Regions from separate parts of the Ciceribacter azotifigens genome, predicted to be linked through region 2. Evidence: predicted binding sites of a transcription regulator. Region 2 holds the regulator's gene; each other region holds the start of a gene.
The links. Region 2 encodes LexA, which represses DNA repair genes until DNA is damaged. Its sites were predicted from a motif close to TGTTCNNNNTGTGTTCNG; they were not measured.

Region 1 (3,276 bases), on a different contig from region 2:
CTCCTTTCCGACGCGACGGCGCCGTCAACGAATACGCATTTCCAAGTCTGGTAAATTGTTCAAAGCATGGGTACTCGGCAACACTCTCCCTCGTTGATGAGTAGACATTCGCCGCGGGACGTCGACGGGATGATCACGGTTCGTACTCGCTGCGCAGGACAAAAGCGTCCATCATGCAGGATCTGGAATCGGCGCGGGTCGTCTGCGGTCGCAATATCTGGTGAATGCCCGAGGAAGGTCGCCAGGCGTCGAATGTCGCGGAGATAGCTGCGTTGCGTTTCGCCTGAGAAACGCCGTTTGTTCATGTCGTCGATCAACCGCTGGTGCAGCGGGCTGATAGGTGGGTCGAGTTGGGAATGCCGCATGATTAGGCTCCTTGTTGAAGAAGCTCGTCATGCTCCGCCCTTGCCGGACGACGTTTCATCTACACGTGACCTTCAGCCTCCACCCGCTACGATAACCACAGACCCCTCCCGCGCAGCGGCTTCGGTCTTCGGCCCACTTCAGCCGTTCCTGCTGGGCTAAGTGCAGCTTTTCCGCAGATAGATTGCGTGTAGGAAAATTGCAGATCACCGAGTCGCCGGTCAGGGATATCTCAAGGCGTCAGATTGCGTACATAGCCGTGATCGATGCAATATCTGGCTCAACGGACTGGTTCGCGAGCACGATATCTTGCGGTCGGCGCCTTTCATCAGAACACGAGCCGCAACTGCGGTTCCACTACCGGTGTTCGCCGTTCCAGTGACGAGAGGGTGACGCCCAAGAGGCGTATCCCTTTTTTCGGCGGGAAGATCGGCACGAGAAGCAGGTCAACGATGTCTTCAAGTTCGGCCATCGCCGACAGAGCTGCGGGAAAGGTTCTGCTGCGAGTGATCTGGCTGAAATCGGCATACTTGACCTTGAGCGTCACCGTCTTGGCCCCGATCTCATTTGCCTCACAGTAACGCCAGACTTTCTCGATCAGTGGCTGAAGCCCCCAGCGTGCCGGCCCCAAGGAATGAATGTCCTCGGCGAAGGTGTCTTCGGCGCCGACGGATTTCCGCACCCGGTCCGGGCGGACCTCACGATTGTCGATACCGCGGGCGATCCCATAGAAATATGGTCCCGACTTCCCGAAATGCTGAATGAGAAATTCGAGCGTCTGCCCCTTGAGGTCCGCGCCGGTCTCGATGCCGAGCCGATGCATCCGTTCGGCCGTCGCCGGTCCGACTCCGTGGAACTTCTTGACCGGAAGCTGGGCGACGAAGCCCGGTCCATTCTTAGGTGTGATGACGGCTTGACCATTCGGCTTGTTGAGGTCGCTCGCCATCTTCGCCAGGAACTTGTTGTAGGAAATTCCCGCTGAAGCATTCAGTCTCGTCGCCGCCTTGATCCTGGCGCGGATTTCCGCGGCAATCTCCGTCGCAATCTCCATGCCTTTCAGGTTTTCGGTGACGTCGAGATAGGCCTCGTCGAGCGACAACGGCTCGATCAATGGCGTGTATTCGGCGAAAATCATGCGGATTTGCGACGAAACAGACTTGTAGACGTCGAAGCGGGGCGGCACGAAGATCAGGTCCGGGCATTTGCGCTTGGCCGTCACCGAGGGCATTGCCGAGTGAACGCCGAATTTGCGCGCTTCGTAGCTTGCTGCCGCCACCACGCCACGGGCGGCAGGACTGCCGACAGCGACCGGCAATCCTCTCAGCTCGGGATTGTCGCGCTGCTCGACCGATGCGTAAAAAGCATCCATATCGATATGAACAATCTTGCGCGGCCGACCCTGGCCTGGGTCGCTTGTCATGGACTGGCTTCCATCCGGCTTATGAACCGAAATGCGGAACGTACGTGTCGCATCTTCACCGTCTGGCGCCGGCACGCGATCGCATGCGAAAAATTTCCTCTCCCGTCATCGATTTGAATCTCTTTGCGGATTCATGGGGCTTGGACCGCCTCTCAACTTTGGCGGGTCATGCGTGCATTGACTCATGCTCGTCATCGGAACAAATACAGAACATATCCCCTTTTCTCAAGCCGAAAACGGGTTGCCGAAAGACGATCATGACTGCCGCCACCGCCATTTCGAGCTCTGTCCTCAACGAGTTGCGCGAGAAGATCGCCAGCCTAGAGGGTATGGGCTCACGTCATCGAAGCGTTCTGCCTTTCGGCGTACCGCAGATCGATATGCGTCTACCGGGCGGCGGTCTTGCCACCGGCGCCCTTCATGAGGTCGCAGGCGGCGGCAACGGAGCGATCGACGGGGCAGCGGCGGCACTCTTCGTCGGCGGCATCGCTGCCCGGACCACCGGCAAGGTCGTCTGGTGCCTCACGCGCTTCGACCTGTTTTTTCCCGCGCTCGCCCAGGTCGGGCTTCACCCCGACCGCGTGATCTTCGTCGAATGCGACAAGGAGGAGACGCTGCTCGCCAGCTTCGAGGAGGCGCTACGCTACGGCGGCCTCGGCGCGGTTGTCGCCGAACTCGTGCGCCTGCCGATGACGGTGTCGCGCCGGCTGCAGCTTGCAGCGGAAAAGTCGGGCTCCTTGGGCCTGGTGATCCGCCGCTGGCGGCGCCAGACCGAAGCATCCGACTTCGGCTCGCCGACCGCTGCGGCAACGCGCTGGCGGATTTCGGTGCTGCCGTCCGAGGCGTTGCCGGTGCCGGGCGTCGGACGGGCACGATGGCTGGCGGAACTGGTCCGGGTGAGAGCAGGAGAGAGCGCAGAATTTGTCATAGGTGCATGTGATGGTCAGGGTCGTATCTGTTTTTCTTCCGACACTGCCGACGGATCGGGTGAGACGCGCCGATCCTTCGCTACCCGTTGAAACGCCGTTGGTCGTAATTGCCAGAAGCGGTTCGAAGCGATGGATTGCCGCGGCTGACAAGGCCGCTCTCCAGCTCGGCCTTCATGTCGGCATGCCGGCGGCCAAGGCACAGGCATTGGTCCAGCAACTGATTATGATCGATGCCGATCCGGTGGCGGATCGAACGGCTCTCGAACGTTTGACGCTCTGGGCCTTGTCGCAATATTCCCCTGTCGTTGCCATGGACCCTCCGGACGGGATCGTCATGGACACCGAGGGCGCCGATCACCTTCAAGGTGGCGAGGACCTGATGCTCTCCGGCCTCGTCAACCGCTTCCGCGCGCGGGGTCTTGCGGCCTGCGCGGCCATTGCCGACACTTGGGGCGCCGCGCATGCGCTGGCCCGTACATCCGGTCGCGAAACTGTCATCGTACCGCGCGGCGAGACTGCGAAAATCGTAAGCCGCTTGCCGCTTTCGTCGCTGCGCCTGCCGGC
Region 2 (3,276 bases):
GGTAAAGAAGATCGCTGCCGCTGCCGCACTCGTCGCTGCCTTCCTTTACCTGATGATTTCCGGCTATCAGGTCTCCGCCGTCCGCGCCTTCCTGATGACGGCGATCATGCTGGTCGCCGTCCTGTTCGACCGTCCGGCGATCAGCCTGCGCAACCTCGCACTGGCGGCGATCGTCATTCTTGCGATCTCCCCGTCGCAGGTGCTCGGCGCGAGTTTTCAGATGTCGTTTGCTGCGACCGCCGGGCTGATTGCCGGCTACGACGGTTGGCGGCGGAGTGCAGGGCGGTCGTCGCGCTACGCGCCGGACTTTCCGGGCCGCAAGGCCCTTTCGTTCCTGTGGAACTTCGCCGCCGGCACGTTCGTGACCTCGCTGATCGGGGGACTGGCGACGGCAATCTTCGCGGTCGCCCATTTCCATAGAATGGCACCTTACGGCCTCGTCGCGAACCTCGCGGCGATGCCGATCATTTCGGTCGTGGTGATGCCGGCGGCGCTGGCGGCAATGCTGCTCATGCCATTCGGCCTCGACGCTCCGTTCCTCATTCTTGCGGGCGAGGGACTCGAGATTGTCATCGTGATCGCAACCACGGTGGCGAGCTGGAGCGAGGGGACGTCGTTCGGCCGGTTCGGGGCATGGTTCCTGCCGCTGGCGAGCGCGGGACTGCTGTTGCTCACTCTGCTGCACACGCAGCTGCGCTGGATCGGCGCGGCAGTTCTTGCGGCCGCGATCGGCCTTGCGGTCCTCCTGCCACCGGAAGAGACGGCCAACCTCATCGTCTCGGAGGACGGACGCCTGGCGGGTCTGCCCGGCGCCGACGGCAGGACGATCGCGACGAACCGCAGCAAACCGTCGGACTTCCTCTTCTCACAATGGCAGCACGCGCTTGCGCGCCCCGATCATCTCGGACCGCTCCGCAGCGAGGACGACGCCGTCGCCGGCACCCGGGCGGACGAAACGGACCGGCTGTCGGCCGAGCAGATAAGGACTGTCCGCGACACGATGCGCCGGCAGTTCGGCGCAGCGGCCCCCGGCCGATTTCTCTGTACGGGCAAAGTCTGGTGCATCGCCCGGCTGCCGGACGGGTGGCGGATCGCCACCGTCGAGGACCCGGCACTTCTCGGCGTCGCCTGCGATGTCGCCGATCTCGTGATTACGCCGCGCCGTTCACCTTTCGGCATCTGCCGCTCCGGAGCGAAGATGATCGATGCGGAAATGCTGCGGCGCACGGGCGCGACCGAATTCTATCTCGGAAATCATGAGGATCGGGACATTCGCCGGCGGACCGCATTCACCACCCTCGACAGGCCCTGGCAGCGGCATCGCCTTTACGACTGGCGGACCGACAGCTTCGCCGACCGAGAGCCCGCGGAGTTCGCCCCCGCGGAACAGGTCAGTGATAGCGGCGGATAAGTCCGACCAGCTTGCCCTGGATCTTCACACGATCAGGGCCGAAGATGCGCGTCTCATAAGCCGGGTTCGCAGCCTCGAGCGCGATCGAATCGCCCCGGCGGCGGAAGCGTTTCAGCGTTGCCTCCTCGTCGTCCACGAGTGCCACCACGATGTCGCCGGGCGTCGCGTTGCTGGCATTGCGGATGATGACCGTATCGCCGTCGAGAATACCGGCCTCGATCATCGAATCACCCTTGACCTCGAGCGCATAGTGTTCGCCCGATCCGAGCATCTCGGCCGGGATCGTGATTTCATGAGTGTTGTGCTGGATCGCCGAGATCGGTACCCCGGCCGCGATGCGGCCCATGACAGGAACCGCAACGGAATTCGATCGCTCCTCTGTGGACGGTTTGGCGGCCGGCGCCGCCTGTCCCTTGCCGAGGCTTCCCTCGATGACGCTCGGCGAGAAACCCCGCCGCGGCTGCAGGCTGGAGGAATAGGCCTCCGGCAGCTTGATGACCTCCAGGGCTCGCGCCCGGTTCGGCAGCCGGCGGATGAAGCCACGCTCCTCGAGCGCCGTGATGAGGCGGTGGATACCGGATTTCGAGGCGAGGTCGAGCGCGTCCTTCATCTCGTCGAAAGACGGCGGCACGCCCGATTCCTTCATCCGCTCGTGAATGAAGAGAAGCAGTTCCTGTTGCTTGCGCGTCAGCATGGTCCAGAGCCCCGTCGTGTGAAACAAATCCAGAACATACACTATCTGTTCCATATGTGTTCCGCAAGTGCTTAAATATTGGTAAGCAATTGGCCGTTCGGGGGAATTTCGCGTGCATTCGCGTCCGGCGGACAGCGACGGGATGGGGCCGCAGCCGCCTTGCAAAGCGCCCGCAAATCGCGCAAACCAGACGCGGTCGACAAGGAGGGTGCGGGATGTCCACTGCCAAGGAGACGCCGCGCGGCGTCGATCACATCGTTCTGCCGGTGCACGGGCTGAAGCCCGCACGCGAGCGGCTCGGAGCGCTGGGTTTCACAGTTGCCGCCGATGCGCTGCATCCCTTCGGCACCGAGAACGCCTGCGTCTTCTTCGCCGACAAGACCTACCTCGAGCCGCTTGCGGTGGCGAGCCGTGAAACCTGCGAGGAAGCCGCGCGCAAAGGCAATGTCTTCGTCGCCCGCGACCGCGCCTTCCGTTTCCGCGCGCCGGACGGCGAGGGTCTTTCGGGAATAGCGGTTGCCGCGACAAGTGCGACGGCGGACCACGAGGTCTATTTCGAGCACGGTCTGTCGGCTGGTGAAATCCTCCATTTCTCGCGGCCGCTCAGATTGCCGGACGGCACCGAGGCGACAGCCTCGTTCAGGCTTGCATTCGCCGCCGACCTGCGTGCGCCCGATTTTCTCCTCTTTTCCTGCGAGCGGGCCAATCCGCTGCCGGCGGATCGTGCCGCGCTCGAACGCCACGAGAACGGCGTGACGGGCATATCCGCCGTTGTGCTCACCGAAGAAAACCCCTCCGACTTCCAGGAGATGCTGGAGACCGTCTTCCATCAGCGCGAGATCGAGGCGCATTCCTTCGGCATCGTCGTCCCTTCGGCGAACGCGAAGATCGAGGTGCTGACGCCCGCCGGCCTTGCTGGCTATTTCGGGCTCGACGCCCGAAATGCCGGACGCGGCCTCGCCGGTGCGGCGATCGTCTTCCGGACCGGGGATCTCGGCGTGACAGAACGCTTGCTGGCTGCTAATGGCGTTCGCCATGCACGCAAAGATGGCCGCCTGATCGTACCGCGTGACGCGGGACAGGGCGCGCATTTCGTTTTCCAGGAGGAATAATGAGCACTTCGACCAATTCCGAAGTCGTCGTCGGCGAAGGCGCCACCAAGGTCGTCTTT
Region 3 (3,276 bases), 110 kb from region 2:
GCGCAGGTGCTTCAGCGTCTCGATGAGGCGGGCATTGTCGCGCTGGTGCAGGCCGATCGACGGCTCGTCCAGCACATAGAGCACGCCGGTCAGCCCGGAGCCGATCTGCGAGGCGAGGCGGATGCGCTGGCTCTCGCCGCCCGAAAGCGTGCCGGAATTGCGCGACATCGACAGATAGTCGAGCCCGACATCATTCAGGAAGCGCAGCCGCTCGCGGATCTCCTTGAGGATGCGCACGGCGATCTCGTTCTGCTTGTCGGTGAGCTTCGCCGGCAGCGCCTCGAACCAGGCACCGGCGACGCGGATCGACATCCCGGTCACTTCACCGATGTGCAGGCCGTTGATCTTGACGGCGAGCGCCTCCGGTTTCAGCCGGTAGCCGGCGCAGGCCGGGCAGGGGGCCGCCGACATGAACCGCTCGATCTCCTCGCGCGCCCATGCGCTGTCGGTCTCCTTCCAGCGCCGTTCGAGGTTCGGCACGATGCCCTCGAAGGTCTTGGTCGTCGTATAGGCCCGCGCCCCGTCGGCATAGTGGAACTCGATCTTCTCTTCCGTGCCGTAGAGGATCGCGCGCTGCGCTTCCTCGCTCAGGTCTGACCAGCGGTTCGAGAGCTTGAAGCCAAAAACCTTGCCGAGGGATTCGAGCGTCTGGTTGTAGTAGGGGGAGGAGGATTTTGCCCAGGGCGCGATCGCCCCGTCGTTCAGCCGCCGCTGCGCCTCCGGCACGATCAGCGCCTCGTCGATCTTCTGCTGCGAGCCGAGCCCGTCACAGGTCGGGCAGGCGCCGAAGGGATTGTTGAAGGAGAAGAGCCGCGGCTCGATCTCCGGAATGGTGAAGCCGGACACCGGGCAGGCGAATTTTTCGGAGAACATCACCCGCTCATGCGTCTCGTTCAGCGACTTGTTGGCCGAGCCGCCGGCGGCCGTCTCCGAGGCCGGCAGCGGCTTGTCGGCGAACTCGGCGATCGCCAGCCCGTCGGCGAGCTTCAGGCACGTCTCCAGGCTGTCGGCGAGGCGCGTGCCGATGTCCGGACGCACCACCACGCGGTCGACCACCACGTCGATGTCATGCTTGTATTTCTTGTCGAGCGCCGGCGCCTCGGCGATCTCGTAGAATTGCCCGTCGATCTTCACCCGCTGGAAGCCGCGCTTCATCAGGTCGGCGAGTTCCTTCTTGTACTCGCCCTTGCGGCCGCGGATCATCGGCGCGAGGATATAGAGACGCGAACCTTCCTCGAAGCCGAGGATGCGGTCGACCATCTGGGAGACCGTCTGGCTCTCGATCGGCAGGCCCGTCGCCGGCGAATAGGGCACGCCGACGCGCGCAAAGAGCAGACGCATGTAGTCGTAGATCTCGGTGACCGTGCCGACCGTCGAGCGCGGATTGCGCGAGGTCGTCTTCTGCTCGATCGAGATCGCCGGCGAAAGCCCGTCGATCTGGTCGACGTCCGGCTTCTGCATCATCTCGAGGAACTGCCGGGCGTAGGCAGAAAGGCTCTCGACGTAGCGGCGCTGCCCCTCGGCATAGATGGTGTCGAAGGCGAGCGACGACTTGCCCGAGCCGGAAAGCCCGGTCATCACGATCAGGCTGTTGCGCGGCAAGTCGAGATCGATGCCCTTCAGGTTGTGCTCGCGGGCGCCGCGGATGGAAATGGTCTTCAGTTCACTCATGGACAAGGCTCGCTTGGAGAAGGACAGTCCTTATTTAGTCATGACTTTGCCTCTGTCGAGGCAGAACAGGACGTCAATGGTCACATTTCGAGTCGGTTGACAGGATCATAGACAATCACTAGAACAAATAAAGAACATTTTCGCTGTGGATTAACGGTTAAGACTTTCCATACGGGCCGACTATTGGTTTAAGGTGGCGGAAATCGACAAATGCGGGTGCGGCCGGTCCGGCGCCCTCTCTTCCCAAGGTGTGTGTTATGGCTGGTAGCGTGAACAAGGTAATTCTGATCGGGAATCTCGGCGCGGATCCGGAAATTCGCCGGACCCAGGACGGCCGTCCGATCGCCAACCTGCGCATCGCGACGTCCGAATCCTGGCGCGACCGCAACACCGGCGAGCGCAAGGAAAAGACCGAGTGGCACACCGTGGTGATCTTCAACGAAGGCCTCTGCAAGGTCGCCGAGCAGTATTTGAAGAAGGGCTCGACGGTCTACGTCGAAGGCCAGTTGCAGACCCGCAAGTGGCAGGACCAGAGCGGCAACGACCGCTATTCGACCGAAGTCGTCCTGCAGGGCTTCAATTCCAACCTGACCATGCTCGGCGGTCGCGGCGAGGGTGGTGGCGCCTCGCGCGGCGGCAATGAATTCGGCGGCGGCTACGGCGACGATTACAACCAGCCGTCCCGTGCGCCGGCCCGCACCGGCAACCAGAGCGGCGGCGGCAACTTCTCGCGCGATCTCGACGACGACATCCCGTTCTGATTCCGGGGCCGTCGGCCAGCCAGGCGCGCCATATCTTCTCGTTGATCCGAAAGGGGGCTTTCGATGGGTGAGATGAAGACGGATACCGGACCCGCGACCTGGCGCATCGTGCTCGCGGCACTGCTCGATTTCTTCACAGCCTTTTTCGTGCTCGGCTTTCTGGTCGCCTCGCTGACCGGCGGTCGCACGGAGGGCGGTTTCCAGTTGAACGGCCTGCCTGCCTTCGTTCTGTTCGCGCTGATCGTCGCCTATTTCGTCGTGTTCAACCGCTATCTCGGCGGGACGATGTGGAAACGCATCCTGAAGGCGCAGCGCTGAGCGGGCGTTTCCGCGAGCTGCTCGCGTCGCGCCTCACATCTTGTCTCCGTCCGGCAGGACGGGTATTGCTGCCGGCGGCGATCATCGCCTCACAAGGCTCCGAGAGAAAGTCCATGCGCCTCATCCGTTAGCGACCTTGACCACGAAAACCGTTGCGCGATTTGTCGGCCTTTGCGGCCGCGTGTTCGTGCGTTTTCCTGGATCAACGTCCGGTTCCCGGCGCCCGACACGGCGCGGCGAACCGCACTATCGGATACATCATCATGGAAGAACTGGATTACGGCCGCGCCGGGCGCGGCATCATTCGCTCGGGCGTCTTCGAGCTCGGCTACACGATCGAAGGGAAGGGGCTCCCGCTGCTCGTCATCGGCAGCAACCTCTATTACGCGCGGACGTTTTCGGCCGGACTTCGCCGTTCGGTCCGCCTCCACTTCGTCGACCACCGCTGCTTCGCGCGTCCGCTCGGGCCCGTGGAGGCGAGCGACTTCGCTTTCGAGCGGATCATCGACGACATCGAACTGGCGCG

Region 1: the regulator LexA is predicted to act here: its motif matches at 1,979-1,996, upstream of dinB (DNA polymerase IV).
Region 3: the regulator LexA is predicted to act here: its motif matches at 1,791-1,808, upstream of uvrA (excinuclease ABC subunit UvrA).

What each region holds. Positions count from the first base shown of each region.
Region 1 covers NZ_JBLQTA010000007.1:200,288-203,563, forward strand. Annotated here, with positions in the region: gene ACM6UT_RS12860 (hypothetical protein) at 60-365, opposite strand; gene dinB (DNA polymerase IV) at 692-1,783, opposite strand; gene ACM6UT_RS12870 (ImuA family protein) at 2,041-2,802, shown strand; gene ACM6UT_RS12875 (Y-family DNA polymerase) at 2,723-3,276, shown strand, end outside.
Region 2 covers NZ_JBLQTA010000008.1:118,823-122,098, reverse strand. Annotated here, with positions in the region: gene ACM6UT_RS13450 (ComEC/Rec2 family competence protein) at 1-1,411, shown strand, start outside; gene lexA (transcriptional repressor LexA) at 1,392-2,105, opposite strand; gene ACM6UT_RS13440 (VOC family protein) at 2,321-3,217, shown strand; gene kdsA (3-deoxy-8-phosphooctulonate synthase) at 3,217-3,276, shown strand, end outside.
Region 3 covers NZ_JBLQTA010000008.1:11,408-14,683, reverse strand. Annotated here, with positions in the region: gene uvrA (excinuclease ABC subunit UvrA) at 1-1,671, opposite strand, end outside; gene ACM6UT_RS12955 (single-stranded DNA-binding protein) at 1,929-2,432, shown strand; gene ACM6UT_RS12950 (hypothetical protein) at 2,496-2,750, shown strand; gene ACM6UT_RS12945 (alpha/beta fold hydrolase) at 3,014-3,276, shown strand, end outside.